One region of the Rossellomorea sp. RS05 genome, then DNA from elsewhere that is predicted to be linked to it. Evidence: riboswitches for the same ligand, from Rfam matches in the RefSeq annotation. Region 1 holds a riboswitch; each other region holds the start of a gene.
What was found. A riboswitch is a leader RNA that binds a small molecule or an ion and turns the genes downstream of it on or off. The one in region 1 is predicted to bind cobalamin.

Region 1 (8,188 bases):
TCCGCATCGTCGAGCGCGGTGTCGATCAGATTGTCGGGACATTCACCGAAAGCAAACATTTCGGCTTTGTCATCCCTGATGATAAGAAGTTCGCAAGTGACATCTTCATCCCGAAATCCGCCCAGAAGGGTGCGACGGAAGGACATAAGGTCGTCGTGAAGCTGACGGCTTATCCGGAAGGACGCAAGAGCGCAGAAGGGGAAGTCATTGAAATACTCGGTCATAAAAATGATCCGGGTGTCGATATCCTTTCCATCATCCATAAGCATGGCATCACCGTCGAGTTCCCTGAAGAAGTCATGGAGCAGGCGAATCAAGTGCCTGATGAAATCAACCCATCCGAGCTTGAGAACCGCCGCGATCTGCGCGATCAAACGATCGTCACCATTGACGGGGCCGACGCAAAGGACCTCGATGATGCCGTCACGGTCACGAAGCTCGACAACGGAAACTACAAGCTCGGCGTACATATCGCCGATGTTACCTACTATGTGAAAGAAAGCTCACCGATCGATGAGGAAGCATTCGACCGCGGTACATCCGTCTACCTCGTGGACCGGGTTATCCCGATGATCCCTCACCGACTGTCGAACGGTATCTGTTCACTGAACCCGAAAGTCGACCGCCTGACTCTTTCATGTGATATGGAGATCACACCGAGCGGGGAAGTCGTGAAGCATGAGATCTTCCAGAGTGTGATCAAGACTGCTGAGCGGATGACCTACTCAGACGTCAACAAGATCCTTGTGGACAAAGATGAAGAGCTGAGAAGCAAGTACGAGCCACTCGTCCCGATGTTTGAGGACATGGAGAAACTTGCTCAGATCCTTCGCACGAAGCGTGAGAAGCGCGGTGCCATCGACTTCGATTTCAAAGAAGCGAAGGTGCTCGTGAACGAAGAAGGCGAGCCGACGGAAGTCGTCATGCGCGAGCGTTCCGTTGCCGAGAAGCTCATCGAGGAATTCATGCTGGCAGCGAATGAAACCGTCGCAGAACACTTCCACTGGATGGAAGTACCGTTCATCTATCGTATCCATGAAGATCCGAAGGAAGATAAGCTAATGCGCTTCTTCGAGTTCATCACGAACTTCGGACTCATCGTGAAAGGCTCGGCAAATTCGATCCATCCTCGTGCCCTCCAGGAAATCATCGATGATGTCCAGGGGAAAGCGGAGGAGATGGTCGTCTCCACGATGATGCTGCGCTCCATGCAACAGGCGAAGTACGATCCGGAAAGCCTTGGTCACTTCGGGCTGGCAACGGAGTTCTATACCCACTTTACCTCGCCGATCCGCCGTTATCCGGATCTGATCGTCCACCGATTGATCAGGACATACTTGATTGAAGGAAAGGTCGACCAAGCGACGCGCGACAAATGGGGAGCACAGATGGGGAACATCGCCCAGCATACCTCCAGCCGCGAACGCCGTGCCGTCGATGCTGAGCGTGAGACGGATGAGCTGAAGAAAGCAGAGTACATGGAAGACAAGGTCGGGGAAGAGTACGACGGGATCATCAGCTCCGTCACTAACTTCGGACTGTTCGTTGAGCTTCCGAATACAATCGAGGGTCTTGTCCACGTGAGCTACATGACCGACGACTATTACCGGTTCGACGAGCGTCAGCTGGCCATGATCGGAGAGCGTACGGCAAACGTCTACCGCATCGGTGATGAGATTACCGTACGCGTCGTGAACGTCAACAAGGACGAACGCGCCATCGACTTCGAGATCGTCGGCATGAAAGGCACCCGTCGCCGCGACGACAAAGCCCGCTCATTCCGACCGGAACGTAAAGGTAAACCGACAAGCAAGCCGGGCAAAAAGCCTGCTGATAAAGACAAAAAAGAAGGCGGCGAATGGTCCACACGCCCGCCGAAGAACAATAAGAAGAAAAAGAAGAACAAAAAGTTCTTCGACAATGCTCCAAAAAGCAAACGCAAAAAGAAAAAGTAAGCATAAGGAGCATGGGAATCCACCCGTGCTCCTGTTTCATCCTACCCATACTGGTGTATTTATGAGATAATGGCACCACAGAAAGAGAGAGAGGGATTCACATGCCAAAGGGAGAAGGCAAGCTCATTGCCCAGAATAAAAAAGCCCGCCATGACTTCGCCGTCGAAGAGACGTTCGAAGCAGGCATCGTCCTCCAGGGGACGGAAATCAAATCGATCCGCGGCGGTCGCGTCAACTTGAAGGATTCCTTCGCCCGCATCCGAAACGGAGAAGTATACGTCTACAACATGCACGTATCGCCTTACGAGCAGGGGAACCGGTACAATCATGATCCGCTCCGCACGAGGAAGCTCCTCCTTCACCGCAGGCAGATCAATAAGCTCATCGGTGAAACGAAAGAAGCAGGATATTCACTCGTCCCGCTGAAGCTGTACATCAAAAACGGCGTCGCCAAGCTCCTCATCGGTCTTGCACGCGGTAAGAAGAAATATGACAAACGTGAAGATCTGAAGCGCAAGGAAGCCAACCGCTCCATCCAGCGCGAGCTCGCCCAAAGGCAAAAAGGGAATTACTGATCCTTCCAGTTGCATTTGGCGCTCAGTTTGTTATAATAAATAGTGTCGCAGGGCAAACTGACTGCGATAAGAACAATTGAATAAGTAACCAGTGAGAACTTATTCTTTCCCGTTCTTCCTCATATGGGGACGTTACGGATTCGACAGGGATAGTTCGAGCTTGGGTTGCGAGCCGTAGGGATCGTCTACGTTAAAACGTCAAAGCCAATAATAACTGGCAAAACTAACAATAACCTAGCTCTAGCTGCGTAATAGCGCTTTAGCTGTTCCTCCCTCCATCGCCTATGTGGTAGGGTAAGGGACTCACTCTTAGTAGGCTACGCCGGAGTCCACCGTCTGAGGACAAAGGAAGAGATTAACCAGACTAGCTGCACGGACGCCAGTCGGTAGGCATAAGCTGCAGCGAAACCGCGAATATATCGACTACGCTCGTAGACGCACAAGTGCCGTTATTTCTGGACGAGGGTTCGACTCCCTCCGTCTCCACCAAATACATATTTGGTGGTTTTATTTTGTCTTAAATAGTTAACACAAGCCATCCCGGTTTCCTTCAGGGATGGCTTTTTTAGTGTTTAGAGGTTATCCGTGTTGATACGAGGAGCACGTGGTTCCAGTTCAGCGCTCGCCTTGGCATTTTCATTGTTTCGGTCGTGTTGATTTTGTCTTTCCTTATCCAATGCAGATCGGTTTTCTGATTTGCTCTTTTTATCCTTCATGCCATCGCCCCTCTTGCTAATATGCTCCAAGAATGAGGGCTTGAATCATACAAAAAAGGACTTGTCGAAACAAGTCCTCTTGCTATTCAATGACTATTTCTCCCACAGTTCGATCAGCCGCCCATCCGGGTCCTTGATCCAAACGAACTGGCCAAAGTCGCCGCTCTGCTTATCCTTCGCAAGTGGGACCCCGACCCGCTCAATGTGAGCGAGTACCTCTTCCATATCATGAACCTGAAAGTTCACCATCACCTGTTGGTCTTTCGGAAAATACTCATCCTCGTTGTCAAACAGTGAGAAGATGGTCTCACTGTTTCCTTCAATTTTTATGATTGCACCGTTCCATTCACCGATATCCAAGCCTAAAACCTTGTTGTACCATTGTTTTAAAGCCTCTGGGTTTTGCGATTTCCAGAAGACTCCTCCGAATCCTTTGATCATTTTTGTGAGTCCTCACTTTCTATATAAAATCTATTACTAGGTTATTTCGGTATAAGATTCACAACTCCTTCCATCATATTCAAATGATTTAAGGGTATAGGTATTGAACTTTTAAAAGAGACGCACTGAGCGCTAATATAAATCGGGATGACCGCCATCATCATGGAAAAAGATTGGTAAAATAATTTTCAATGGTACAAACCCCGACAAACCCCGCCACCCATCAACATCCTTCCCCATTTCCTGATATTCCTCCAATTAACAGTATATTGAATTGATCGAATGTTTCCATTAAGATGGAGAGGAGTATAACTTCATAGATGCATATTGGTTCAGCCTCGGGTTCGGGGCTGATTAAAAGGGAATCAGGTGTGAATCCTGAGCGGTCCGGCCACTGTAAGTGATGAGCGATCTTTCTGAAATGCCACTGGATGTTAGAGTCCGGGAAGGCGGAAGGGAGCGATGAATCATGAGTCAGGAGACCTGCCTGTATGTGTAGTGGTGGAGCCTTCCGGTAAAAGGTGAAGCGAGGTGGATCAGTATGCATGGGGTTAGTATGTGCACGTCGATTTCAAAGCCTTGTTCTTCTTTCGGGAAGAGCAGGGCTTTTTTATATACATATTATTTATCTAGTACAGGGGATAAGGGATACGGGAGGATATGTGAGTGAGAATACTTCAAGCAATGTTGGCAAGTGTATTGAGCGTTGTGTTGTTTTTGGGTGTGCCGGTTGCGGGGATTCCGTCTGGACACGCAGAGGCAGCGACGAGTACGGATGTTTCGCTGGCTGAGATCAATAAAACCATTGAAGGTGCTGCGAATCACATTCTGGACAGCGGTGTAAGTAGTGAGTGGGAAGCCATAGGACTTGCGGCAGCGGGATATCCAGTGCCGGAAGCCTATTATCAGAATCATTTCAGTCAATCGGTGGATAGCCAGGTCATCAATCCATCGAGATACGCTAAGATTACCGATATTGAACGCCACGTGATTGCGGCGGCGGCAATCGGTTTGGATCCATTGTCTGTCAACGGCACAGACTTGATTGAAAAGATCTACAACAGTCAGGATGTGTCACCAGGGAATGACACGATGACCCTTCAAGGGAATAACGGACCGATCTTCGCCTTGATCGCGTTGGACAGCCAACAGTTCGAGGTGCCATCAGATGCCAAGTGGACACGTCAAAAGCTGATTGATGAGCTTTTGAAGCAGCAGAATGAGGATGGAAGCTGGTCCCTCAGTGCATACATGTCGGGCCCGAGCTATGATATCACGGCCATGGCCTTGATTGCCTTGGCACCCTATACATCCCAGGGGAATGTGAAGAAAGCGGTAGATGGTGCGCTCTCATTTCTATCTGCAGAACAGCAATCAAGCGGAGGATTTGACGATCCATTTGTCGGGGGGACTTCAAGTGAAGCCACTTCCCAGGTGATCATTGCCCTGACGTCGAACGGGATTGATCCGACGTCAAAGGCATTCACGAAAGGATCCAATAATCTCGTCACACACCTTCTGAGCTTCAAGTCGGAGGATGGCGGATTTATGCATGTCAGTCCAGGCAATTCCAACGGGATGGCGACCGAGCAAGCCCTGCAGGCCCTCGTTGCGTATCAGAAATTCTTAAAAGGGGAGGGGAAGCTTTATTCATTCCCTAAACCATTGGAGCCGGAACCACCGACACCCATGCCTGATCCGACCCTTACCATAAAAGGGGTGAAAGATGGCGAGATTGTTGCAACGCCAGAGATCACGGTCACGGCTGAGGCAAAGGATGGAGAAGGAAACGCCTTGGTAGTCGACGCGAAGTTGAATGATCAGGCCATTGAAGGCAACAAATCAGGCGAGTTTGTCCTTTCCTTAAATGAGGGGAAGAATGTTCTCATTGTCAGCGCACAAGATCAGAATGAAAAAGTGGTGTCAAAGAAAGTGACCATCCAGTACAAAAAAGAAGCCAAAGATGAGGATCCGCCAAAGCTGCTGGACCAGGTGACCCTAAAGCCTGTATGGAAAGATGGAAAAGGCACGATTGAGATGGATAGTATCAGCAACCTGAAGGAAGGGGGAGATATTATCATCGAGATCCCGGACGATTCGGTTACCATCGTCTTCCCGGATGAAAGCATGAGTGCGATGGTCAATAAAGGGGCGACGCTTCACTTGGAATCATCTCAAGTGAAAATGAAGACTGAATTGAAAGGGTTCTCAAAAAAAGAAGCAGAATTCTCCATCCAGCGCATGGAAGGCATGAAGGAAGCTCTTAGTAACGTGTACGACTTTACCATCAAACAGGATGGGAAAAGCATTCATGATGTGAAAGATGCCGTAGAGCTGTCCTTCGCCGTCAAGGAAGAAGAGGTGGACAGCACATCTACCGCCGTTTACTTCTATAATGCCGATACGAGAAAATGGGACCATGTCGGAGGGGACTATTCCGACGGGTGGTTCAGTGTACAACCTGATCACTTGAGCACATTCGCTGTGTTCAACTCGGCACCAACGGGAACGGAAGAGGAAGAGAAAACAAATGAACCAGAAAAAACACAGGATGAGGGAAAAACGGGCTCGTCTCCAAAGGAAAACAAGAAAGACGATACTGTTGTACCGGCAGCCAAACCTTCTTCGGGGAAAAAGCTCCCCAATACTGGGGTGAACGAATGGTATCTTCCAGTCGCGGGAGGACTCCTTCTACTCACGGGTCTCTCGATCTATTTCTGGGGTGCACGCAAGAAGCGGAAGATGGAGATAAAAGGTTAGGAGGAGTTCGATGAAGAAGCAACGTAAGCTCATACTGTCGATCTTGACTGTGTTCTTCCTTACTCTTGGAGTAATCGGGGTCACCTATGGTTTCTCCGGAGAAGAACAAAAGGCACCAACAAGTAAGCAAGTGGCGGGTAGCGAAAACTCCGTCGCTTCCGTGACCGGGGATAAAGAAAAACAAAAAAATCCAAACGCTTTCACTGATGAACATTCCAAGACTGAGAAACAGGATGAAAAGAAAGAGGAAAAAGAAAAAAACGAGAATTCGGACAGCACAACCACTAAAAGCACAAAAGAGGACGGCAAGGCTGATCCTCAGCAACAAGAAGAAAGAAACGGAACAAAGGAACGCCCTGAATCAGAAGGAAAGCCAGACAAACAAGAATCATCTACATCAACGAAAGAAGCAAAGACAGAGTCAAACCAAAAAGCAGAGAGCCCAAAAGAATCCAAAGCTCCTTCCGACTCTGAACGTGCCGGATCACCACAACCAAAAAGCAAGTCACCGGTACCTCAACCTTCCAAAAAGCCTGCACCCGCTCCAAAGCCTGAAAAGGAAGAAAAGCAGGGAGCAACGTCGACAGTCACCTATTCCATTGTGGCAGATAGTCAAATGGCTACGGTGCTCCCTCCGACTTCAGTCGAAATCGAGGATGGGGATACGGTCCTTGATGTGCTCATCGAGGTGACACGTTCTCAAGGAATTCCAATGTCGTTCCGCGGTGGTACAGGGGCGAATGCCTATGTAGAAGGAATCAACAACCTATTTGAGTTTGACCGGGGATCTGGAAGCGGTTGGATGTACCGGGTGAATGGGATCTTCCCTAACAGAGGGGCTGGAGTGGTTCCCCTCCAGGACGGAGATCGCATTGAGTGGCTTTACACCATCGACCTCGGAAAAGATCTCGGAGCGGAGCTGAAGCCGTTCCGCTAGAAGAAAGGGGTACGCAACGTGACAATCAGATTGAAAGAACTTCACCCCTTCGTAAGCTTTCTCTACTACGTTTGTGCGGGTGTGTGCATGATGATGTTCACCCATCCGTTGTTCCTGTCTGTATCCATCTTGATCCTGGTCGGGGTGAATATCCTTCAAGGAACCTGGGGGAAACTGATCCGATCTATGCCTGCGATCGCTTGCATGGGGCTCATCATCATCGTCATGAATCCCCTTTTCGTCCGAAGGGGAGCCACCGTGCTGTTCTATTTCCGTCATAATCCCGTGACATTGGAAGGAGTGGCATACGGGATGATCATGGCCATGAGTCTATGGGGGATCTTCATCCTGTTCATTTCATTCAACGATGTGATCCACGGGCGGAAATTCTTATTTCTCTTTTCAAAAGTGTGGCCACAGCTCGCCCTCCTACTAATGATTACGGTGCGTTTCGTACCCCTGCTCATTACCCGGTGGAAGGACCTGTATCACACGCAAAAGCTCAGGGGACACGATATGTTCAAAGGAAGCGTTAAGAAGCGGAGCAGGACGGGCATGCTCTATATGCAAAAGCTCCTCACGTGGTCGTTGGAAGAGGCGCTTCAAACGGCTGAGTCCATGAATGCAAGAGGGTTCGGGGAGCGGAAGAGGTCGCATTATCAGCTGTTCCCATTCCGCTATTCCGATTGGGGAGCGTCCATCGTCTTAGCAGGGATAGCCGGCGTGTGTGTGTATTCTGCACAGAACGGAATCGGGACCCTCAATGTGTATCCCCAGCTGGGGACACTCTCATTTTCCCCTTCG
Region 2 (8,188 bases), on a different contig from region 1:
GCCGGCAGGTTCATCAATGACAGACAGGAATCCTTTCTGTATGATGGGAAAAAGATGCTTTTTTTCCAAGGAGGAGATGAATGTGGCACAATCGGTCAACCTGCAAGCGAAGCTGGCCCCTTACCGAACAGCACTTGATGGAACGGAGATTCCGTCTGTCCATCTGCATATAAAAGAAGGGAAAACCGGCCCTTATGATAGTAAGATTGCCGGGGATCCATATTTCCCGAAGGCGGATGAGTATCCTGTGGACGGGGAGGGGCACCCGATGAAACTGTTGGCCCAGATCAATTTCGGTCAGCTCCCGAAGCTCGAAGATTATCCCGAATCAGGACTCCTGCAGATATTCATTTCGGTACATGATGATCTGTACGGAATGAACATCGATCAGAAGCAGGACCAAAAGGATTTCCGCATCAGATTTATAGAAGAGCCGTTCCTGCCGAAAGAAGAGCTGATATCCGATTTTTCTTTCGTGAAAATCCCCGATGACGTGTATTTCCCTGCCACGAAGGAAGGTGCCGTCCTGGCGGAATTGACCAGTGAAACAATCAGCGCCGGCGACTACCGCTTCGAGAAGGTGTTCGGGAAGGAAAGCTGGGATCTGTTTGAATCCATGACCGATGATGGTGAAGAGGCAGACGCCCTCATGGATGAATTCTATGAAACCCAGAGCGGTTTCGGACATAAGATCGGAGGATATCCGGGCTTCACACAGGAGGATCCGCGTCAGTATGAAGATCAAGACCATGCACTCCTGCTGCTTCAGATCGACTCGGATGATGAAGTGGACATGATGTGGGGCGACTGCGGCATTGCCAACTTCTTCATAAAAAAAGAAGATCTTAAGAAGAAACAATTCGGCAATGTGGTCTATAACTGGGATTGTTCATAATACGAGCCGGCACAGGAAAACCCGAATTCATTTGCCTACGATCAGGCGATTGAATTCGGGTTTTTAACTTTTTTGGAACAAAAGAATTTTATTGGTTCCAGTGGTTGATTGGAGTGCAAGATGTAGACTCCTGCGGGAGAGTAGCTAATGTGAGACCCCGCAGGCCTGCCGATGAGGCTCACGGGCTACCCGCGGAAAGCGAAGTCTTGCACGGAAATCATAAGCGGTATAAGAAACACTAATCGAGTTCTTCATTTTTCAATCTCTTCGTAGAGGAGGTATCGTTCATCAGAAGTCTTGGCAATGAGGTAGTTGCTGTGGTCCTTCACATAATAAAGATCCGTTCCCTTCTTCAGGTGATTCGCCGTATAGTCTTTTTCAGGGTGGAACTCATCCCCGATCTTCTCCTTGATCACCCCTGCTTTCCCGTCTAGGGTGAGCGTCTTCTTCACAGGCAGCAGCACATATCCTTTCCCGTTCAACACCAGCATATCCCCGTATCCACACAACTCGTAGCTCTTTTCTTCACTTCCGCAGCCTGCCAGCAGCAGGAAAACGAAGCTCATTGGGATCAACCATTTCATGCCATCATCCCTTCTTGTTTGTTTGTCCTTTTCATTCCTATTCAGAACCGGACGGGTTCATGAGAGGGATCTGAAAAAATAGAAACACCCCAAGGGGGCTCACATGGTATAATGGTCCTTAAGTGAATAGACCTTCGCAGAAATCAGGTGCGCTCGCGCATAAAGGGAATCCGGTGAAAAACCGGAGCTGTTTCCGCAACTGTAAGTGCTGACGAACCAAGGGAAAACCCACTGTTCAACAATGAACGGGAAGTGCCTTGAAGTAGGAGGATGCACAAGCCAGGATACCTGCCTGATTTCCATCGTATTATGCTCTTCGGAAGTTAAGGGGATGGTGCGGCTTGATGCATCTTTTTTGATGATGATTGCCGGCCGTTTGGCTGGTTTTTTTATGCCCGTTTCCGCTACGATCGGTGATTCACTAAAAGAGAAGAAAGGGAGGATGAACGTGGGAAAAAAGGATTTCAGGTACATCTGTTATCCGTATATGAGGGAATCCCAGTCGACGGTCGACTTTGAAATCAGGACGGATTCCCTGGCAACGAGGATCGGTCAGGCCTCTTCATTGACAGAGGGGAGAGTCCGTGAAGATCTGCTTTATCTTTGTGAGATGGCGTATCACCTGAATGGTTCGGTGCGGGGGGAGATGGCTATCTCCCTCCAGGATCTGCAGCGATTGAGCGACCTGTATGACACGTACGTGAACGAAGTGGAAGAGGAAATCAGAACGTTCCTGCTTCCCCAGGGATGCTACGCGGCGACGGTCCTTCATACGTGCAGGAGCGAAGCGAAGAAATCGGTCAGGGCCCTACATAAGGTAAGCCTCGAACAGAAAGTGGACAATCTGCTGTTCAAATATGCGCACCTGATGGCAAATGTCCTGTTCGTCATGGCCGTGTATGTGAATAAAGGTGAAGGGGTAAAAGAAATCCCTTTTATCAGCAAGTCCTATGGACGATCAAAATCAGGCAAGGGAGAATAGTGAAATGAAAAAACAAGCATGGATCGGATTGTTCATCAGCATCGGTCTCATTCTATCAGGATGTGGAGCCGGGGAAGAAACAGCATCAACAAAAAAAGAAGAAAAGTCTACTGCCTATAGCGTCAAGGATGACCGGGGAGAAGAAGTCACATTCAAAAAGGTACCGGAGACCGTCGTTTCCCTGCAGCCGAGCAATACAGAGATCCTGTATGCCGTCGGAGCAGGGGATAAGGTGGTCGGGGTGACAGAATTCGATCATTATCCGAAGGAAGTGGAGGATCTCGAGGTCATCTCCGATTCTATGACAGTGAATACGGAAAAAGTGATTTCCCTGGATCCGGACGTGGTGATTGCCTATACAACAGGTGATGAAGCAGGAGTCAAGCAGCTTGAGGATGCGGGCATTCCCGTCTTCGTCATCCAGTCTGCTCAAACCTTTGACGACGTTTACGGCGATATCGAACAGGTGGCAAAGGTGATGGGGGCTCAAAAAAAGGGGAACGAAGTGATTGAAGGAATGAAGAAGCAAATCTCCGATGTCGGCGAAAAGGTCAAGTCCCTTGACGAAAAAGAAAAGGTCTATTTTGAAATCAGTCCAGCTCCTGAGATCTATACGGCCGGTAGCGCGACCTTCCAACAGGAGATTCTCCAGGCTGCTGGTGTGGATAATGTATTTGCCGATCAGGAGGGCTGGCCGAAGCTCGGGGAAGAAGAAATCATCAAACGGAACCCGGCAACCATCCTGACTACAGTGAACTATGTGGAAAATCCAGTAGATGAAATCAAATCCAGGACCGGCTGGGACACCATCGATGCGGTGAAGGGTGACCGGGTCATCTATCTTGATTCCGATGTCATGTCCCGACCGGGCCCGAGGATCGGTGAGGCAGTCGAAATCACAGCCAAGGCTGTTTATCCGGACCTTTTCTAGAATTGATAATCGTGTAAAAGAAAGCCTTTTCAAACTTGCTTTTGATATGTAAACTAATAATATAATTAAGTTTACATATTTTAAGGGGTGCATGTAAATGGATCGAGACAGGTTGAGAATGATTATTCAGTGCGGGGTGTTTGCGGCGATCACTGGAATCTTTGCGCAGATGGAGATTCCCCTGCCCCTCGTGCCCATCAGTGGGCAGACGTTGGCAGTGGGATTGACGGCGACGATTCTTGGGAGCCGCTACGGGGCGTTTGCCCTCATCGGATACACAGCCATCGGGGCAGCCGGACTCCCTGTGTTTGCAGGGATGAGCGGAGGTGCCCATGTCCTGGTCGGGCCGACGGGAGGGTACATCTTCGGTTTCATCGCGGCGGCTTATGTGACAGGATTGATTCTGGAGAAAACTTCTTTCAACCTGCCCATGGCCATGGTAGCCAATCTGGTCGGGATGGTCGTGACCCTGATTCTCGGGACGATCCAGTTGAAGTTCGTGGCAGACCTTGGGTGGAGCCAGGCGATGGCAGCAGGGGTCTATCCGTTCCTGGTAGGAGGAGTGATCAAGGCGGCCCTTGCCAGTTGGCTTGGGATCGTCGTACGCAATCGCTTGGTGCAGGCCAGGTTGATCAAGCCGGCAGTCGCCTGAAGACTTTCGAACAATAAAGGAAAGAGATTGGCACAAATCTAAAAAAGGCCCCTTTAATGCCGAACACGATCAGTATAGGATCTTAATACCGCTCATGATCTCCGTGCAAGACTTCGCTTTCCGCGGGTAGCCCGTGAGCCTCCTCGGCACGCCTGCGGGGTCTCACATCAGCTACTCTTCCCGCAGGAGTCTTCGTCTTGCACTCCGATCAACCGCTGGAAACGATGTAATTTGAATATTCATTAAACGAATGTAAAACCCGAATCATTTGCTTTATCGTAGGCAAGTGATTCGGGTTTTACTATGACTAAAACATGTTCGTCTCAGCCTCTTTTTAATAGCTGAACATCGACCAGTAGCCGATGTCATGAAATCCGATTCGTTTATAGATCTTGCCTGCATCCGGGTTATCATAGAAGAGGCAGAGCTCCTTTCCTTCCCTGAGAAGATCCCCCACAAGCTTGGACATGCACTTACTCGCGTAGCCTCTCTTCTTGTAATCGGCATGGGTGCAGACCCCGACAATCATGGCCGATTTCGAGTTCTCTGCGGTAGTGGAAGCGGAGGCAGCCAAACGACCGTCCCCTTCAATGTAATAGCTCCTGGCAGCACCGGCTTTCATGCTGTGCTCCTTGCTTTCCACTGAGATATTGGAGTGCTCGAATTCTGGAACGGTGAGAAGGAGTTCGACAAGGGCGGGGATGTCTTCGATTCCCGCTTCTTTCACCATGGACAGGTCACTTTGATCGAGTGATTCCCCTTGGGTGCACTTGGCATAGTGAAGATGCCTTTTCTGCTTCGTCTCCCGGGAAATGAAAGGGTCAAGCTTCAAAACGATCTCTTTCAGTCCTGAAATATAGAGGAACTCCTCATCTTTATTAATGATGGAGGCAAATCCTTCTGCATCATACTCGCCAGGTGCATATGGTATGTAGTTTTCCCGGTATCTCAGGAGTACACCGCGCAATACTCCTTCATCGGTGAAATCCCCCCAAACCTTCTGGAAATCCTGGTCGTACCCGAAGGCTTCGATATCCCCGATGATAAATAGATTTTCTGCAGGCGCCTGGGTGATAAGGTCCTGACAGATAGAGTCGTCTTCGGTGGTCAGCTGTCTGATCATGTTTGGTCTCTCCCTGTAAATTTTTTCTTGTAATCATATCAAGAGAAGGGAGGAGAGTAAAGGGAAAATTCAAAAAAATAATAAGATACCACTTCTTTATACCGCTCATGATCTCCGTGCAAGACTACGCTTTCCGCGGGTAGCACGTGAGCCTCCTCGGCACGCCTGTGGCGTCTCAACATCAGCGACTCTTCCTGTGGGAAGTCTTTACCGCTGGAAACAATAAAATACCCGAATGCATTCGCCTTACCATGGCAAATGCATTCGGGTTTTACTATGACTAAAACATGGAGTTCCAGCCTTATTACTTATCCCCTACCTGCCTGGAAGGAAGGATATTTGGTCATTCCGCCATCACAGAAGAGGGTGATGCCGGTCACGTAGCTTGCTTCCGAGGAAGCGAGGAAGGCCGCAACAGATGCGACTTCTTCAGGTTTACCGATATACCCCATTGGTATCATGCTTTCCACATCGGCACGCTGAGCTGGATCGGAAAATTTCTCTGCGTTGATCGGTGTGTTCATGGCACCGGGGCCGATGTTATTGACCCTTATCCCTTTCGGAGCATACTCGAGGGCGAGTGTTTCGGTCATGAGCTTGATGCCGCCTTTACTCGCCGCATAATGGACGAATAGGGGCCATGGAATGACTTCGTGGACGCTCGACATGTTAATGATGTTTCCTTTGATCCCATTTTCAACGAAGTACTTGAGGGCCTCCCGGCAGCCGAGGAAGGCTCCGGTCAGGTTCGTGTTGACGACTTTATTCCAGTTGTCGAGGGTCATTTCGTGTGATGGGACGGGATTTTCGACTCCTGCGTTGTTAATCATGATGTCCAGTGTCCCGAATTTTTTGATGGCGGCCTGTATGAGGTTGATGACATCGGCTTCGACCGTGACATCCCCTTGAACGATTTCTGCTTGTCCGCCAGCCTGTTCGACTTCTTTTTTCGCATCCAGTGCTTCTTTTTCATCCTTGAAGTAGTTGATGACGACCTTGGCTTTCTCCTGGCCGAATCTTACAGCCATGGAGCGTCCGAGTCCGGTGGATCCCCCCGTGATGACGACTACTTTATCCTTTAAATCGTTGTACATGTTGTTTCCTCCTCAAATGACATTATTGTTTGGCAATCCCCAACAGGACGCCTCCGATGATGATCAAAATGATCCCGAATGAGATCAGGACAAGCTGTTTTTTCGTTTTCCTCTCACCGAGGATGAAGATTCCCCCCAATGTGGAGATGACGATTCCCATTTGGGAAAGGGAGAAACTCGTCGCTACTCCGACCCGTGGCTGGGAGATGAAGAGGAACATATTTCCCAATGCCCAGATGAGACCGGGGATGATATTTCGGATGGCGTATTTATTGAATGGCTTATGTCTGAACGTCAGGATCACGGCACTGATGAACATCCCGATCGCCTGAGGGAACAGGGCCACCCAGCCATCGACGTGGAAGAGTCTTGCCACAACGACATAGATCAGATAACCGATCGTCGATACGATGAGGGTGAGGATGGCTTTCTTGAAGTTGCCCGATTCTTCTTCATTCCCTTTTTTCTCTTCATATGAGGTGAAGACGATCCCGACGACGATACAGATCAGGGCGATCACACCGAGGATGACGGTGGTTGTGGTGGACCATTCATGAAAGACGATGACGCCGAACAGTGCGGTGGAAACGAGCTGCATGCCGGTGGAAATCGGCATCGTCTTACTTACGCCGATATATTGGAACGTTTTTAATTGGTTCACCTGTCCGACCGTCCAGAATAAACCTGACACGATTCCGACGATGATGATGGTCGAATTCAGTTCTGGCTGGATGAAGAGATAGATGCCAAAGGAGAGGATAAGCGCCCCAATCGTGGTCCCAAGCACCTGGCTGTAGGGCCCGCCTCCCAGTTTTACATTGAATAACACGATGCTACCCCAGAATATTGCAGGGAGTATGGCTAAAAAGATATCCATAAGAAGCCTCTCTTTCATGGTTGCAGTAGTCTGATTTCTTCTGTGGATAGGTTTTGCCAGAGGAATTGATTGTATGTATTCAATTTTCATGTGACGGCGAAAAAGAATGAGGGGGGAGGTTTTAAAAATCCAGCCTTGGGGAATCGTAAGAGTAAACAAGGAGGTGCAGCACATCATGATTTGGACGATTATCGGTATTTTATTGATTTTATGGCTTCTTGGTCTTATTTTCAAAATTGGGGGCGCGGTGATTCACGTATTGCTCGTGATTGCCATCGTCGTGTTCATCTTCAACCGCATTACAGGGCGTAAGAAAGGACTGTAGAGGGGATTCGGTGTGTCGGAGTCCCTACATAAATAAAAGAGCCGGCATTCCTTGTTAAGGAGTGCCGGCTCTTTTATTTATGTCCAGGTCAGACGAGGGGTCCGCCCTTTGCTTCGATCTCGCCTGTCATCATGATGAACTTTTTGAAGTTCTCATTGAATTTGTAGGCCAGTTCTTTCGCTTTTGACTCGTACGCATCTTCATTCATCCAGGTTTTTTTCGGCTGGAGCACGTCATCCGGCACGCCAGGGACATGATGGGGGATATGCAGCCCGAAGATTTCATCGGTCTTCGTCTCCACGTGGGTGAGCTCCCCTTCAAGTGCCGCTTGGACCATGGAGCGCGTGTAAGACAGCTTCATCCGGCTGCCGACGCCATATTCCCCGCCGGTCCATCCGGTGTTCACGAGGTATACCTGGGCGTTATGTTCATCGATTTTCTTGCCGAGCATCTCTGCGTAGCGGATGGCAGGAAGCGGGAGGAACGGTGACCCGAAGCAGGTAGAGAAGGTTGCTTCAGGGGACGTGATGCCGCGTTCTGTGCCGGCAAGCTTGGACGTGTAACCGCTCAAGAAGTGGTACATGGCCTGCTCTTTCGTGAGCTTGCTGATCGGAGGAAGCACACCGAATGCATCTGCTGTAAGGAACACGATGGTGTTCGGGTGCCCGGCAACACTAGGATCAACGATGTTCTCCATCGCCTGAAGCGGATAGGCGGCACGCGTG
Region 3 (8,188 bases), on a different contig from region 1:
TGTTCAGTCGAACTCCTATTCTATCATAAAGAATTGGAAAAGTAAGTATGATATTAGTACTTTTTCTTCAGGAATTCATACCCTTCCAGCCGGCATTCTTTGTTTTGAAAGCGCGCACGTTGGTTGTGTACAACTTGTGACAGAGGGCAGAAGGCTCATGATTTTCTTTTGAAGAAACCATACACAAAATGAGCGATGGTCAGATTGAGGACGGCGGATAGACAAAACATCGCAAAAGAAGGGCGGCTTTCGATGGATTGCATGATCAACGGACAGAGTAAGCCGTAAACGCTCAAGAAAACTACTGCCGCTACTTCAGCTCTCCATTTGCTGAAGATACCCCCAAACAGCCATACGGCTCCCAATAAAAAGGCGATATGTGTGAACGATGAAGGCACAGGACCATTCATAGCCAGGAGGCTCATACCTCCGACGATTGCGACCAGGACCCCTCTGTATGTACCAAGGAAGGATGCGGCAAGGAGTGGCGGCAGACTGATGAGGGTCAAATGTATACCCATAAGGTGGATATCCATTAGTCCTGCAGGAATTGCCAGCAGCACAAGCAAAATAAAGATGGCATGCTTATTCATACGAAGTCCCTCCAGTCAAATAGCGTGTCGACCACAGCAAATACCATTCACTTCTCTTCCCCTCTTTTATGGTTTTTATAGTTTTGGACTGCCTGCCTGGTCACCTCATGGACCCCCCGGCCAATGAGTTTCCCGATTTTCGTTACAGGGCCTGCGAACGGATCCTTCTCCCCGTTTTGGGTAGAAGCGATGAGGATGCTGTCCGTCGGTGTCCCCGTTGCACTTCCACCTGTCCGCGGATCCGTTATCCCTTCATCAAGGAGGGCTTTGACTTTTGCTTCCGTGGATGTTACCAACGCTTCAATAAACGCTTCATCGGTCAGATTCCCTTCAATGAAAACCCACAGGTTGATGGTACCGGGAGCCTGGTCGGACGGGTGGAGATAGCTGGTCGAAACATCAATGGCGTTACCCGTACCTGCCGTGACGACGACGAACACCGCCTTATCCCCATCTTCGTATCGTCCATGGGCTGCCAGTGACAGGTCCAATGCTGTCATCATGCCGACGGTACGTGACGGTTCGAGAGCATGTTCTTGAATGAACCTGCGCATGTCCCCTGCATAATCCACATGGTCATAAGTCGGTGAGACCCTCCGATTGACAAAATCGGCATACCAACCGATGCCTGCCCCGCTCACTCCTGAAGACATGCATTTCAAGTGGGCTGGGGCTGCATAATGAATCACATTTTCTCCTATGGAGAGATGATGCGGCCCCATCTTGGCATGGGCAGCTGCTTCTGCCTCGGGGATGATCATCATTTGAGGTTTGGCCACACTCGGGTGGGCTTGCTTTTGCACCTTCGTGCGGTATACGGATTCAATGTTTTCTTCTTTAAGCACTTCTTCAGGAAGATGGATGGTTTTCGTTTTACCCTCTTCAAGCAATAAAAGCCGGTCACAGTAAAGACTGGCCAGATTAAGATCGTGGAAGATGGAGATCACCGTCAGACCATCTTCATGGGTTTGCTTCTTAATGAGGTCGAGCAGGGATTTCTGATAGGATAGATCAAGATGATTGGTGGGCTCATCCAGGAGCAATAATTTTGGCTCCTGAGCAAGGGCTTGTGCAAGGAAGACCCGCTGCCGTTCCCCCCCAGAGAGCTCATGAAGGTATTTGTCCTTGAACACCCCAACCCCTGTCTGATCCATGACGCGCCCCACCACTTCTTCGTCATATTCGGAAACCGTCTTGAGAAAGCCTTTTTGATGGGCATACCGGCCAAGCATTACGGTTTCCTTCACCTGGTAAGAAAAAGTGTCTCCCGAAAGCTGGGGAAGGACGGCTACCGTTCGGGCAAGTTCCTTGGCGTTGTATGCATCGATGGATTTTCCGGCAATCTCGATTTTCCCGTCCAGCAACGGAAGAAGACCCGTCATGGCTTTCAATAGCGTCGTCTTACCGCTACCATTAGGGCCGAGTATACCAAAGAATTCTGATTCCCCGATGGAGAAGCTGATATCGTCGACGACCTTTCTTCCTTCATATCCGACCGATACGCGGTCTGCCTTCATCATATGGACGCCCTCCTTTTCTTCAGAAGAATATAAGCAAATATCGGGGCCCCCACAAGAGAAGTGATGACTCCGATCGGCAGCTCAGTCGGGGCGATGATGGTCCTCGATACAAGATCAGCCAGCACGAGGAAACCTCCACCCGTAAGGACGGATAATGGTAGGAGATGAACATGGTCATGACCGACAATCCTGCGAAGGAAATGAGGCACCACCAAGCCGACAAACCCTATCGTACCGGAAACGGCTACAGCCGCCCCTGTGAGGATGCTTCCGGAAATGAGGATCAAGAGCTTCCTTTTCTGGACCGAAATCCCGATGTAGCGTGCCTGATCCTCCCCGAAACTCATCCCGTTCAACTCTTTGGCATTGAGCAGCAGCAAAAGGACGCCGACCACGAAGAATGGCAGAACGATCCCCACATACTCCCAGCCTCTCATGGACACGCTTCCGAGTAGCCATCCGATGATTTGTCTCAATTCCTCCCCTGTGAGAGCAATCATAAGGGAGATGAATGATCCCAGGAACGAACTGAAGATGATGCCCGTGAGGATGATGGTCTCCACCTTCATCGTCCTTTCGACCTTTTGAGCAAACCATAAGACGATAAAGATGGTCGCGATTGAAAACAGGATGCTTAGAAATGGGAGGGTGAATGGGCCGATGAACGGGATTGTCAAATGGAAAAAGAGCGTGACCACTGCCCCCACTGATGCTCCGGAAGAAACGCCCAAAGTGTATGGATCGGCAAGGGGATTCCGCAAGAGACCTTGAAAAGAAGCTCCCGCAACAGCAAGGGAGCTTCCTACAATCAGAGCCAGCAGGACTCTTGGAAGCCTGATGGAATAAACGATATTAATGAACATCTGATCTACCTCAGGTGGTACATCACGACCAACCATTTTCGCCCCGATGATCTGGATGATATCCAAGAACGGGACGCGGATTGTACCGACCGAGATGGCGACCAAAATAGAAATGATAAGGAATGAAAATGACGTAGCGTAACTGATCCAAATTTTATTCGTTGAATAGCTCCGGATAGACCGCTTTGGCAATTTCCTCTACTCCTTCTACGATCCTCGGACCTGAACGGGTCACAAGATCGGTGTTCACATCATGCACTTCTTTATCCTTGACGGCTTGTACGTCCTTCCATGCGCTGCGGTCTAGGACTTGTTGGACGGCTTGCTCACCGTAAGTCGTAATGATGACGTCAGGATTTTTTGCGAGTACGTCTTCTTCACTCACTTTGATCCAGCCTTCTTGATCTCCCATTACATTATCGGCATTGATGGTCGCAAGCATTTCATCCACAAAGGTATTCTTCCCGGTGGAATAGATTTCAGGCTCTCCGGACACTTCCACATATACGCTTTTCTTCTCTTTTACAGAAGCGGTTTTTTCTTTAATCGAGTCGATCCCGTCTTTCATGTCTGAAACGACCTTTTCCGCCTCTTCATTCTTCCCGACAAGCTTCCCGATATTCTCGATTGTTGTATAAACTTTATCAAAGCTCGACGCATCACGTACGACATATACAGGAATACCAGAATCCCTGATTTGATCAAGACCGGCTTTTGCTGATACAGCCGTGGATTCATGGGCAAGGACCAGGTCCGGTTTCATCCCTACGATCTTCTCGACGTTGAATTCCATTCCACCGATCTTCTCGATATCTGCCGCTTCTTCCGGATAGTTATCAAAATCGGTCACTCCGACGACGCTGTCTCCGAGCCCCAATTCAAAAAGGATCTCCGTATTACTTGGGATCAGGGTGACAATCTTTTCGGGTGCTTTCTCAAGGGTGATATCATCCCCGAGTGCATCCTCTACCGTGACGGGTTTGGATGCTGATTCACTGCTTTTTTCAGAGGTTTTTTCCTCTGCTTTGTTGTCTGTCGTTCCACATGCTGTCAATAATCCAAGCGCTAGGAACAGGGCTAATACGATCTTGATTGAATGTTTCAATCGTTTCTCCTCCTTATTCGTTCCAGGCGAAAGAAAAACATCCCTGCAACAGGGATGTTAGTGTAAAATGCATCAAGCACCGTACACCCTTCTATCCGCGTAGACGGTGTGATCAGAACATGGGCAGGTCTCCTGGCTCATGAGTATGCGCTCCCTCGCCTTCCCATTTCTCAGAAACAGTGGCGTTGAAGGAGCAAACCCATTTACAGTGGCGGGACCGCGCCGGAGTTGAACCGGCTTCCCTATTATGAGGCGTCAAGCGCCTCACCCATGATCGTTATGTAAGATTATCCACTCAGAATTATACACAAGTTTACAAGGATAGTGAATCTTTTTTCACATCCAGCATGTCGAATGCCGTCTTCTAAGGGCTTTGAGAATCCATTCATGATATAATGGACCATATTGAGAGATTCATCGGCCCAGCGCTTCAACATGATAAGGAGTTTTTTTTATGTCAATTCGATATGCACTGCTCGGTTTATTGGCCAAGCAACCTCAGACGGGCTATGACCTGTTCCATACATTCAAAACACAACAAATCTACTATTGGAGCTCTACCCACTCCCAAGTTTACAAGGAACTCGGGAAGATGGAAGAAGAACATCTGACCACTCATGATATCGTCTATCAGGAAGGCAGCCCCAATAAGAAGGTATACACCATTACCCCTGATGGAGAACGCCACCTGATCGAATGGATGATCCATACCAAGAGCAAACCAGCCAAGATCAAGGATGAGTTCCTGATCAAGACTTCTGCCTTTCACGTTATTTCAAAAGAAGAAGCCATCTCTCTCCTTCATCGGATGAAGGCGCATAACGAAATGGTGGTCACCGGGACCGGGCAGTGGAAGGAACAGACGTTTCAAGGCAAAAAGCCCGGGTATGAGCAGTTTGGAGAATATTTGACTGCGGAGTATGGAATCAGGTACGCGCAAATGTATGTCGATTGGTGTGACTGGGCGATAAAGGAGATTCAATCTCTTCCTGAAAATACGAAATCTTGACAACTACTATGAATTGGAGGACGAATTGATGGGTGCACATACACATTTGGCAACATTCGCAGGAGGATGCTTCTGGTGCATGGTGAAGCCTTTTGATGAGCTTCCGGGTATACACGGAATCGTTTCCGGCTACACGGGGGGGCACGTCAAGGACCCGGCTTACAAAGAAGTGAAGGAAGGAAACAGCGGTCACTATGAAGCGGTTCAGATCACATATGATCCCGACCTCTTCCCATACGAACGGCTGCTGGAGTTATATTGGCCACAAATCGATCCAACGGATGATGGCGGTCAATTCCAGGACCGTGGTGACCAATACCGCACGGCCATCTTTTATCATGATGAAGATCAGCGGATTGCAGCAGAAGCCACAAAAAAAGAGATCGAAGAAAGCGGCCGGTTTAAAAAACCCATCGTGACGGCGATTCTCCCTGCTTCCACTTTTTATCCTGCTGAAGATTATCACCAGGACTTCTATAAAACAAATCCCGATGAATACAAGGAAGACCGAGCCAAGTCCGGAAGGGACGAATTCATCGAGGAAAACTGGAAAGAATGATCACAAAAATGCCGCGTGGGTGTAAACATCCACGCGGCATTTTATTATCCAGTGGCTCTTCCGGCTTTCGCTTGTTCCTCGAGGATCAGCTCTGCTGTCAGTTGTCCTGACAATGAAACCATCGGGACCCCTCCACCTGGATGGGTCGATCCCCCCACAAAATATACATTGGACAAGATCCGGCTTTTATTCGGAACCTTGAAGCCTCCATTTAATTTTCGATCCGTCACCGTTCCATAGATCGAACCGCCATTCGACCCGTAAAGCTTCTGAATATCATTCGGTGTAAAGGTGTATTCAAACTCGATATGCTCCCTGAGCCCTTCTACACCCATGCGCTCCAGCTTGTTCAGGATCACTTCCCTGTATGCTTCTTCATGCCGGCTCCAGTCTTCTCCTTTTTTCAATGGAGGTACATGTGTGAGGATGAATAGATTCTCTTTTCCCACAGGTGCCTGAGAAGGATCCGTTTTTGAGGAAATCCCGATATAGACCGTAGGATCATCCGCCATTTTCTTTTCTTCGAAGATCTGATGAAATTCTTTCTTCGGGTCTTCACTGAAGAAGAAGTTATGATGAGAGAGATGGTCATACGTCTTGTCTACGCCAAGGAGCATCACCAGGCCGGATACGGATGGTGCATACTTGCTCAGCTCCTCCACTTCCGTTTTCGCTTCAGGCAGCTCACCGAGAAGTGACTGATAGGCTGGGATCGCCTCGAGATTGGATATGACGAGATCTGCAGGAACCACCTCACCAAGCTTCGTCCGTACACCCTCTGCTCGGCTACCCGTCGTCACGATATCCTCCACCTCACAACGAAGCCTCACGTCGACACCAAGCTCACCGAGAAGTTTCTCCATCGCTTCTGCGATTTTATACATCCCGCCTTTGACGTAATGAACACCGATCCCCAATTGAACGTGAGTCAATTGAGACATGATTGCAGGGGATTGGTACGGAGATGACCCTACATACATGATCAAGAAATTGAACAGCTGCCTCAGGTGTTTATCCTTGATGAACTTGCGGGTGGCGGCATCCATCGACTTCATGGGATCCATCTGGAGAAGTTCCTTCACCCCGTGCATCATCCGCAGATCCTGAAGACCGCTGATGCTTTTTTTGTAGAAGCTTTTCATTGTTAACTCATACATCTTACTGCCATAGGAGAGGTATTGAAACAGCTGCTGGGCATCATCAGGGGACTGCTTTTTGATCTCAACAAGCAGGGTGGGCAGATCCGCTGACAAATCGATGACCTTCCCATCTTCAAAAAATGTCCTCCAGCCCGGATCGACCCTGACGATTTCAATATAATCATGCACATCACGATCCGCATGGGAAAACACCTTCTCCAAGACCCACGGCATGGTGAGGATCGATGGACCCGTGTCAAAGGTGAATCCTTTCCCATTCCGCTGGTTGAGTTTCCCACCAAGTCTTTCCCCTTTCTCCAAGATGGTCACCGCATGTCCTTCCGCCGCCAATCTGATGGCCGCAGACATCCCTGCAATGCCTCCACCAACAATGACTACTTTCCTCTTCATACTTCTTCCTCCTTCAATATCAGGTTTATCCGCTACCCATTCTAGCCAGTTTTCACAGAATCTAATCGACTAAAGGTATGGAGACGAGCGTTCATGACTAAAATGGCAGTAAAAATGACTGATAGAGGTGTATGAAATGATACTTTGGATCACTGCCATTCTTCTGACGTTCGTCTTATTCCCAAAGGTTCACCGATTGAAGAAGGACATCCATGTCCAAAAAGCATTTCTTGTGAAAAAATGTTCTGTCATCATACCTGCACGGAATGAGGAACACACCATAAGCAGGCTTCTTGAAAGCCTCTCGACACAGCTGGCCACCCCCTTAGAAGTGATCGTCGTGAATGATGGATCAACGGATAGGACGAAAGAGGTGGCAAGTTCTTATGGGGTACAGATCGTAGATGCACCCCCTCCACCTGAAGGGTGGGCAGGTAAAACGTGGGCATGTTGGAACGGGACAAAGGGCGCGCGTGGAGATACCCTGATATTTTTGGATAGCGATACATGGCTCGGGAGTTCGGGACTTCTCAAACTTTGTGAGGCATATGAAGAACAACATTCCTCCGGCATCCTCACGATCCAGCCTTATCACGTGATGAAGCACAGTCATGAACCGTTCTCCCTTTTCTTCCAGCTCATCATCATGGCCTCTGTTCATTTCCTGGGCAGGGCTCGTGGGGGCTACGGTCAGTGCATGATCTGTTCAAGGGAAAGCTATGAACGACTAGGTGGTCATGAAGCCATGCGACAGGAGGTGGTCGAGCATTACTCGTTCGCCAAGAAGGCTTCAGGAAGCGGAGAGAGGGTACGTGCGCTGAGTGGCAAAGGAGCGGTCAATATGAGGATGTATGAAGGCGGGATCAAACAGCTGATTGAAGGTTGGTCCAAAAGCTTCGCTTCCGGAGCGAAATCGGGACAACCACTTCCGACGATGATCACATGCGTGTGGATCGGCACCATGGTGTCCCTGCTTGCCCAGGGTTTCG
Region 4 (8,188 bases), on a different contig from region 1:
TAGCTGTAGGAGTGATTATGCACCACTTCCTGCTGTGCGAGGATGATCATGAGTGCGTTTACGCTTGAATCCGTCAAATAGTCGGCCACTTTTCCAGCGTAGTCCGTCTGGATACTGTCAAGGAGAGCAAGTAGGCCGATGATCTTAAGGAACGTCTCCTGTTCTTTTTCCGTCAACTGCGGGAACTGCTTGATGTCTTTTGCCATATTGATTTCAAACGGCGTCCAGAAGTTACCCAGCATTCGCTTATACTTAGGGTATGCCCACGTATAGCGCACATCATCCCAGTTCAGGATGTTCGAGCTTTCTCCGTTGACGATCCCTGTTGATTTATTCGGTGCTGTCTCGTCCACGAGCACCCGTTTTTTCAATCCTTCCATATGTCCCATCCTTTCTTATTAGCTGTGGCAACTCTCGCACTCTTCAAAGTTTGCAACAGATGTCGATCTTACATAATAGGTTGTTTTCAAATTCGATTTCCACGCATCCATATGAAGGTTAAGAAGCTCAATCGCCTTGATGTCATTCCTCACATACAGGTTGAAGGAAATCCCTTGATCGATATGATGCTGCCTTGCCTTGTTCTGTCTGATGCTCCAGTGCTGATCCACATGATAAGCGGTTTTATAGTACCAGGTCGTTTTTGGAGATAGGTCCGGTGCCGTGACCGGAATCTTGTAGTCTTTCTTCTCTTCGGAATATTCCAGTCTGAAGAGTGGATCGATACTTGCCGTCGAACCGGCAATGATGGAAGTCGAAGAGTTCGGGGCCACAGCCATCAGATACCCATTGCGGATCCCCTTGCTTGCTACTTGGTCTTTAAGGTCCAACCATCTCTCGCCTTCATATCCCTTATTCGTGAAGTAGGCTCCAGTATCCCAAGCGGATCCCGGGAAGTAAGGATACGCCCCTTTTTCTTCCGCGAGCTTTTGACTTGCCTTAATTGTGAAGTAGGCGATGTCTTCATATAAATGATCACAGTAAGATACTGCCTCATCGCTCTCCCATTTGATCCCTTCAAGGGCAAGGAGATGATGCCATCCGAAGGTACCGAGTCCGATTCCCCTGTACCGGGCATTCGTCAGCTGAGCCTGCAGGACCGGGATATCGTTCAAATCAATGACATTGTCCAGGAGCCTCACACCGATGGTGACGACGCGCTCCATCTGACCGTCCCGTACCGTCCTTGCGAGGGACACGGATGCCAGGTTGCACACCACATAGTCTCCAGGATTTTTATAGGTAATGATCTTCCCATCCTTGACTACTTCTTCTTCCATCACTGTCGGGCTCATGTTTTGAGCGATTTCCGTGCAAAGATTGCTGCAGTAGATCATGCCCTTATGACTATTCGCATTTTGACGGTTCACACTGTCGCGATAGAACATGTACGGCGTTCCTGTTTCAAGTTGGGAGATCATGATCCGCTTGAAGATATCGATCGCCGGGATGATTTCCTTGGACAAAGCCGGTTCGTTAACACATTCCCAGTACTTTTCGCGGAATGAACCGGATCCTTTTTCCTCATCGAAGTGATCTTCAAGGGCATAGCCCATGATGGTCTTGACTTCATGGGGATCGAATAGATACCAGTTTCCACGGTTTTCAACCTGCTCCATGAAGAGGTCAGGGAGACAGACGCCGGTGAACAGGTCATGGGTACGAAGACGCTCATCCCCGTTGTTCAGCCGCGTATCAAGGAAGGAGAAAATATCTTTGTGCCACACATCCAGATAGACGGCGATGGCTCCCTGGCGCTGACCGAGCTGATCCACGGAGACAGCCGTATTGTTCAGCTGCTTCATCCACGGGATTACACCGGAGCTGACCCCCTTGAATCCTTTGATATCACTTCCGCGACTTCTTACTTTCCCCATATAGATACCGAGCCCGCCTCCGTTCTTGCTCAATGTGGACACGTCGGTATTGCTGTCGTAGATGCTGCGCAGATCGTCTTCCACCGTATCGATGAAGCAGCTCGAGAGCTGTCCGTAACTCTTGCCTGCATTGGCGAACGTAGGGGTCGCCACGGTCATATATAGGTTTGAAAGCGCCCAATACGCTTCCTCCACGAGCATGAGCCTGTGTTCTTTCGGCTCATTCATCAGTAGCGTCATGGCAATGATCATGAATCGCTCCTGCGGAAGTTCATATAGGACTCCTGCATGGTCCTTTGTGAGATAACGCTCTGACAGCGTGACAATTCCTATGTAAGTGAACAGTTCATCCCGTTCAGGACGGATGAGACCCTCGAGATGATCCACCTCCTCCTTGCTGTAGGCATTCAGTAATGTTGGAGAGTACAAATTCTTCTCTGTGAGTGTCCCGATAAGTTCATGCAGGCCTTTATATAGCTCCATGCCCCTTGCATTTGAGCTGATGGCATAAAGATTCTTCAGATAAAGCGATGCTGCCACGTACGTCCAATCAGGTTCATTGGATGAGATCCGCTCAACAGCCGACAGGATCAAGAACTGAAGAAGCTGTTTTTCTTCCACTCCCGGCTGATCTTCTGTATACAGTGATACCTTTTGAGTGTATTCCTCCCAGTTCAATGATTCGTGGCTTTCCCGAAGCCCGTTTAGTAGACGTTCCGCTCTATGGGATGCCGTTGTTCCGTTAATGGTTGATGTCATATTAGTATTCCTCCCTTTAATTAGTCGGGAGAGGATAAAAAAAGCCCATCCTATTAAGATAGGATGGGCAGTCATAAACGATAGATTCACAAGGCATACTACGCCGAAGGTAATCCTCGCCTATCCTCCCAATTCCCGAAGAAGATAACACGTACTGATCTTGGCAGGTCTCCTGACTTGTGCTTTTTGCCTACTCGAAGGCCTTCCCGTCCGATGGACAGTGGCATTCCTTCTTTCGTTTGCACTTACAGTTGCGGGGACAGTCCCGGAATTTCACCGGGTTCCCTTTTAAGTCGATATCCGACACCACAATCATAGGTTATAAACAATATATTGTTATGAAGTTTAAACAAAACACAATATGTTGCGTCTTTTATATTAAACCAACTTTCTACATTTTACAACAGAGAAGCTCAAATGAAAAGAATGAAAGCAAGATGAATTTATGCCTACAATTATTTTATTCGTTAAATTCCACAGAAGAGTGGAACAAGACAGCGTGTAATCCATCCATATCGGTCCACATGACGCCAGACTTCCCTTGAGGAAATGCTGTTATCCCTTTATGATGCAATAGAAGGTTGTTTTGACCGTATTCTTAGGTCCCCTATTATTTTGAGCCGTTGAGATGGTACCCCCATCTGCAGCGGCTCCTTTTTTACCCTGAATTCCTTACAGTTATGTTTCATTCACCTGGCCGTCACACGCTTCCCTTGTGATAAACCCGCACTTTTCAAGACTTCTCTTCTATTTCAAGGGAATTACAAGGAAATTAATCCCCCCAAATACTTTCTTTTTCTTGAGGAATCCTTTAAAATGCCATTTAGAAGCTTGAAACCCAGTTTCGAAAGGAGATCACTATGAATAAACGTTTACTCACGATCCTTTTAGCGGCTATGACCGTACTGCTGCTCGCAGCTTGCGGGGCTAATGACGATAGTGCAAAAAAATCCGATGATAGTAAAAAATCCTCCGAACAGGCAAAAAGCGAGGAAGAACAAGCGAAACAAATGAAAGAAATGCAAAAAAAGATGGACAAGCAGAAAGTCGACAACGATAAAGTCGTCGCCATCGTAAATGATGAGAAAATCAAAGGGGAAGATTACAACAACGTACTTTCTTCTTCTCAAATGCAATATCAGCAAATGGGTCAGGATCCAACCTCTAAGGATGCTGCCAAGCAGATCAAAGAACAAACGATTGACAGTCTTGTAGGACAGACCCTTCTGCTTCAACAAGCGGATAAAAAAGGGTACAAAGCTTCAGATGACGAAGTGGACAAGCAGCTCGAAGAAGTCAAAAAGCAATACGAAGATGATAAAAAGTTCAATGCGGCCATGAAAGATGCCGGATTCACCATGGATGAACTGAAAAATCAAATTGCCGAAAACATCAAATATACAAAATATGTCGATAAAGAAATCAAGACCGAAAAAGTAACAGACGATGAAGTGAAGAAAATGTACGAACAGTACGCGAGCCAAAGCGGCCAAGATTCAAAAGATGCACCAAAACTTGAAGATGTCGAGCCTCAGCTCAAATCACAGCTTGAACAGCAAAAGAAACAAGAACAGCTTGTGAAGCACGTGGAAGATCTCAAGAAAAATGCAAAAGTCGACGTGAAAATCTAATTTCAAAAAGGACATCCCGACGGATGTCCTTTTTTTATGTTTCCCACTGAACGTTGAGGGTATTGAACTACCAAGACGGAAAGGAGGAACTGACGTGGAGAAAAATAAGAACGACCAACCAGAACAGACGGGTGAAAACCGTGAGAACCTGGACCGTGAAAAGGAACAGACAGTCGACTCAATTCCTTTGGATGACTAAAAAAAAGAACTCCATGATGAAAAGAAAAAGCATAAAAGCAAAGACTCATCTTTAAGTGAAGAATAACAAAACAAGCCTGGCGTCGATGCCAGGCTTGTTTTTCCTATTATTTTCTCAGCCAGTCAGTGTGGAAGACACCTTCTTTATCTTTCCGCTGATACGTGTGGGCACCAAAGTAGTCCCTTTGTGCCTGCAGAAGGTTCGCAGGGAGCGATTCAGAACGGTAGCTGTCGTAATAGGCGAGGGCACTGGCAAGTCCAGGTACAGGCACTCCAAGCTTGATCGCTGTCGCCACGACTTCACGTGCATCTTCCTGGTAGCCTTCAACGATACCTTTGAAGTAATCATCAAGGAGAAGATTTGAAAGCTCGCCATCACGGTCATAGGCATTCATGATTTCTTCGAGGAATCCAGCGCGGATGATGCATCCCCCTCTGAAGATTTTCGCCAGTTCACCGAGTTTCAGATTCCAACCATATTCCTTTGAAGCAACTTGAAGCTGGGCGAAGCCTTGTGCATAAGAACAGATCTTGCTCAGATAAAGAGCTTTACGGATGCTCTCGATGAATTCTTCCTTGTTGTCTGAGAAGGTTTGGTTTTTTGGCCCCTTCAGGATCTTACTCGCTTTCACACGCTCGTCCTTCATGGCCGAGATGAACCGTGCAAAAACGGATTCCGTGATAATGGAAAGCGGTACGCCAAGATCAAGTGCACTTACACTTGTCCATTTACCGGTTCCCTTCTGGCCAGCTGTATCGAGAATCTTTTCAACGAGAGGTTCTCCTGTCTCTTCATCGATCTTAGTGAAGATATCGGCCGTGATCTCGATGAGGTAACTGTCAAGTTCACCTTCATTCCATTCCTTGAAAGTTTCATGAAGCTCCTGTGCGCTCAGTCCAAGAACATTCTTCATCAAATAGTAGGCTTCACAGATCAACTGCATATCGCTGTATTCAATTCCGTTATGCACCATCTTCACATAGTGACCGGAACCATCGGGACCGATATAGGTGCTGCATGCATCTCCTTTTACTTTCGCTGCAATGCTCGTGAGGAATGGCTCCACGAGGTCATAGGCTTCCTTCTGCCCGCTAGGCATGATTGCAGGTCCGTATAGGGCCCCTTCTTCTCCACCGGATACTCCGGCCCCAATGAAGTTGATTCCACGCTCAGCTAGCTCCTTATTGCGTCTCACCGTATCTTCGAAGTATGTATTTCCTCCGTCGATGAGGATATCCCCTTTATCCAGGTGCGGAAGGATGGATTCAATGGCAAGATCCGTGATCTTCCCTGCCGGTACCATCATCATGATTTTCCTTGGCACTTCAAGGGAGTCAATGAATTTTTCCACCTGGTGGAATCCTGTCAGATTTTTATCCTGATGCTCCTGAAGGGCACCTGCCACTTTCTCTTCTGACACATCGTAGATTGCAACCTTATATCCACGGCTTTCAAAATTCAGCGCAAGGCTTTTCCCCATAACGCCGACGCCGACTACACCGATTTGTTGTTGTCCCATTTTTCATCATCCTTTCAGTTGTATAAACATCATTTCATCATCCATAGTATAATACGAAATAAATTTTCTTGATACTATATTTGAAATAATATTTTTTTCTATTGTACAATAGGTTAAAATAATTTTCATCCATCATCCCTTATAAGGAGGCCTCACCTTGCGGCAAAACGATATACCTCAACATTGTTTACCACGCATCCGGTCCCACTATTCTCAATTCAGCGAAAAAGAAAAGAAAATAGCCAATACTATTATTGCTGACCCTGAAAAAATTATCCATTCTACCATCAGTCAGCTTGCAGAAGATCTTTCCGTAGCCGACGCCACCGTCTTCAGGTTCTGCAAACGCATCGGTTTCAAGGGCTATCAGGCCATGAAGATTTCCTTGGCGGCAGAAATCGTCACCCCCCTGGATGACATTCATGAAACGATTGAAGAAGGTGATAGTGAAAAAGTCATTGCACAAAAGGTGTTCCGCTCCAACATCCGGACGTTGGAAGATTCCATCGCCATCATGGATGAGGGATCATTTACATCGGCGGTTGCGATGATGCTGAAGGCACGCAGAATTGAATTTTATGGAACCGGGGGATCAGGATTCGTTGCCATGGATGCCCATCACAAATTCCTTCGTACCGGCATGACGACCACTGCTTATAACGACTCCCACATGCAACTGATATCAGCATCCCAGCTAGCCAGTGAAGACCTCATCTTTTTCATTTCCCATTCAGGAGCGAATAAGGATCTACTCGAGGTATTGGAGGTAGCGAAGGGCAACGGCGTTCCAACCATTGCCATCACCCACTTTGCCAAGTCCCCCATGAGTCTAGGTGTTGACGTGTCTCTTTTCACTTCCTCACAAGAAACCGATTACCGATCAGAAGCACTCGCTTCCCGTATCGGTCAACTGAGCATCGTCGACGCTCTTTATGTGACCATCATGATGAAACGGAAAGATCAGTCCTCAAGGTCACTCAAAAAAATGAGGGACGCCATCTCCGTGAAGAAGATCTGAGGGTTGGCATAACCTTCCTTTTCCATTTCATATAGTGAGGTAAGGAGGTGAAGAAGTGTGAAGAATGTATTGATATTCGCTGACCCGGGTATCGATGATACCCTGGCCATCATGTATACCCTCATGCATCCTGACATCCGGGTGATCGGAATCGTATCGGGTTATGGAAATACAGCACGTGATAAAGCCGCGAATAATATCGCTTATATCCTGGACCTTGCAGGTCAAAAAGACATCCCCGTCATCATGGGTGCCACCCGTTCGTGTACGGGGAAAACGCCTGTTTATTACCCTGAGATCCACGGACCGGATGGACTTGGCCCCATCACTCCTCCGGCCACCTTCAAAGGAAGTTTCAAAGAGTTCAGCGAGATCTTCAAGATCGTCCGTTCCTATGACAATGTGCACATCCTGGACCTTGGAAGGAGTACCTCCCTTGCCGTTGCCATCATTCTTGACGAGGGGTTCATCGATCAGGTGTCCGGGTTCTATATCATGGGAGGCGCTTTCCTTGTTCCGGGAAATGTGACAGAAACAGCCGAAGCCAACTTCCACGGTGACCCCGTCGCCAGTCACGCCATCCTTTCCACCGTACCGCGCATCAGCCTCTTCCCCCTCAACGTGACCAATCGGGCGATTGTGACATCATCACATATCGATATGATCACATCCTCTCCTGCGTCGGGTACGGGTCTCACCTCGATTCTTAAAGACGTCCATTCATTCTATGACCGTGCTTATAAGGAAAAGATACCCGGGTTGCCTGGGCCACCGATCCATGATCTTGTTGCTGCCTCCCTCATGATGAATCCATCATTCGGTCGTTCTCTTGAAAGGGACGTAGGGGTTGAAACGGCCGGACCATTCAAGGGTCAATCCAACGCAGATTTCCGCCCGGCTTCAAAACCGGGCAATCACTCGCCAAACATTTATCTCTCCATCGATTATGAAGCATTCATACGTGATTTCACGAGGATCTTGAGTGGGATATGAAAGAACCCGGCCGTTTTAAGGGCCGGGTTCTTTCATAGTCTTTCGATGATCGTTGCGTTTGCCATACCATGACCCTCGCACATCGTCTGAAGGCCGAAGTGCCCCCCGGTGCGTTCAAGCTCATGCATCATGCCCACCATGATCCTGGCCCCGCTTGCCCCAAGGGGATGCCCCAAGGCAATGGCCCCGCCA

Region 2: another riboswitch for cobalamin. It lies ahead of ABJ225_RS11490 (hypothetical protein); the one in region 1 lies ahead of ABJ225_RS14525 (LPXTG cell wall anchor domain-containing protein).
Region 3: another riboswitch for cobalamin. It lies ahead of ABJ225_RS04845 (ABC transporter substrate-binding protein); the one in region 1 lies ahead of ABJ225_RS14525 (LPXTG cell wall anchor domain-containing protein).
Region 4: another riboswitch for cobalamin. It lies ahead of ABJ225_RS01355 (ribonucleoside-diphosphate reductase subunit alpha); the one in region 1 lies ahead of ABJ225_RS14525 (LPXTG cell wall anchor domain-containing protein).

The regions. Positions count from the first base shown of each region.
Region 1 covers NZ_JBDKWY010000005.1:166,297-174,484, forward strand. The annotation lists gene rnr (ribonuclease R) at 1-1,955, shown strand, start outside; gene smpB (SsrA-binding protein SmpB) at 2,057-2,530, shown strand; RNA gene ssrA (transfer-messenger RNA) at 2,656-3,019, shown strand; gene ABJ225_RS14515 (hypothetical protein) at 3,103-3,246, opposite strand; gene ABJ225_RS14520 (VOC family protein) at 3,340-3,687, opposite strand; cobalamin riboswitch at 3,999-4,192, shown strand; gene ABJ225_RS14525 (LPXTG cell wall anchor domain-containing protein) at 4,354-6,447, shown strand; gene ABJ225_RS14530 (DUF4430 domain-containing protein) at 6,458-7,384, shown strand; gene ABJ225_RS14535 (energy-coupling factor transporter transmembrane component T) at 7,403-8,188, shown strand, end outside.
Region 2 covers NZ_JBDKWY010000003.1:330,328-338,515, reverse strand. The annotation lists gene ABJ225_RS11500 (YwqG family protein) at 83-895, shown strand; gene ABJ225_RS11495 (hypothetical protein) at 1,147-1,479, opposite strand; cobalamin riboswitch at 1,608-1,789, shown strand; gene ABJ225_RS11490 (hypothetical protein) at 1,922-2,461, shown strand; gene ABJ225_RS11485 (ABC transporter substrate-binding protein) at 2,466-3,392, shown strand; gene ABJ225_RS11480 (biotin transporter BioY) at 3,490-4,044, shown strand; gene ABJ225_RS11475 (GNAT family N-acetyltransferase) at 4,379-5,167, opposite strand; gene ABJ225_RS11470 (glucose 1-dehydrogenase) at 5,476-6,261, opposite strand; gene ABJ225_RS11465 (GRP family sugar transporter) at 6,284-7,138, opposite strand; gene ABJ225_RS11460 (lmo0937 family membrane protein) at 7,314-7,463, shown strand; gene pckA (phosphoenolpyruvate carboxykinase (ATP)) at 7,552-8,188, opposite strand, start outside.
Region 3 covers NZ_JBDKWY010000001.1:938,638-946,825, forward strand. The annotation lists gene ABJ225_RS04830 (hypothetical protein) at 156-593, opposite strand; gene ABJ225_RS04835 (adenosylcobinamide amidohydrolase) at 641-2,113, opposite strand; gene ABJ225_RS04840 (FecCD family ABC transporter permease) at 2,110-3,168, opposite strand; gene ABJ225_RS04845 (ABC transporter substrate-binding protein) at 3,131-4,081, opposite strand; cobalamin riboswitch at 4,187-4,368, opposite strand; gene ABJ225_RS04850 (PadR family transcriptional regulator) at 4,536-5,090, shown strand; gene msrA (peptide-methionine (S)-S-oxide reductase MsrA) at 5,119-5,649, shown strand; gene ABJ225_RS04860 (phytoene desaturase family protein) at 5,694-7,199, opposite strand; gene ABJ225_RS04865 (glycosyltransferase family 2 protein) at 7,336-8,188, shown strand, end outside.
Region 4 covers NZ_JBDKWY010000001.1:239,250-247,437, reverse strand. The annotation lists gene ABJ225_RS01360 (ribonucleotide-diphosphate reductase subunit beta) at 1-380, opposite strand, end outside; gene ABJ225_RS01355 (ribonucleoside-diphosphate reductase subunit alpha) at 399-2,636, opposite strand; cobalamin riboswitch at 2,782-2,962, opposite strand; gene ABJ225_RS01350 (SurA N-terminal domain-containing protein) at 3,497-4,267, shown strand; gene gndA (NADP-dependent phosphogluconate dehydrogenase) at 4,573-5,985, opposite strand; gene ABJ225_RS01340 (MurR/RpiR family transcriptional regulator) at 6,158-7,003, shown strand; gene ABJ225_RS01335 (nucleoside hydrolase) at 7,061-7,996, shown strand; gene ABJ225_RS01330 (thiolase family protein) at 8,029-8,188, opposite strand, start outside.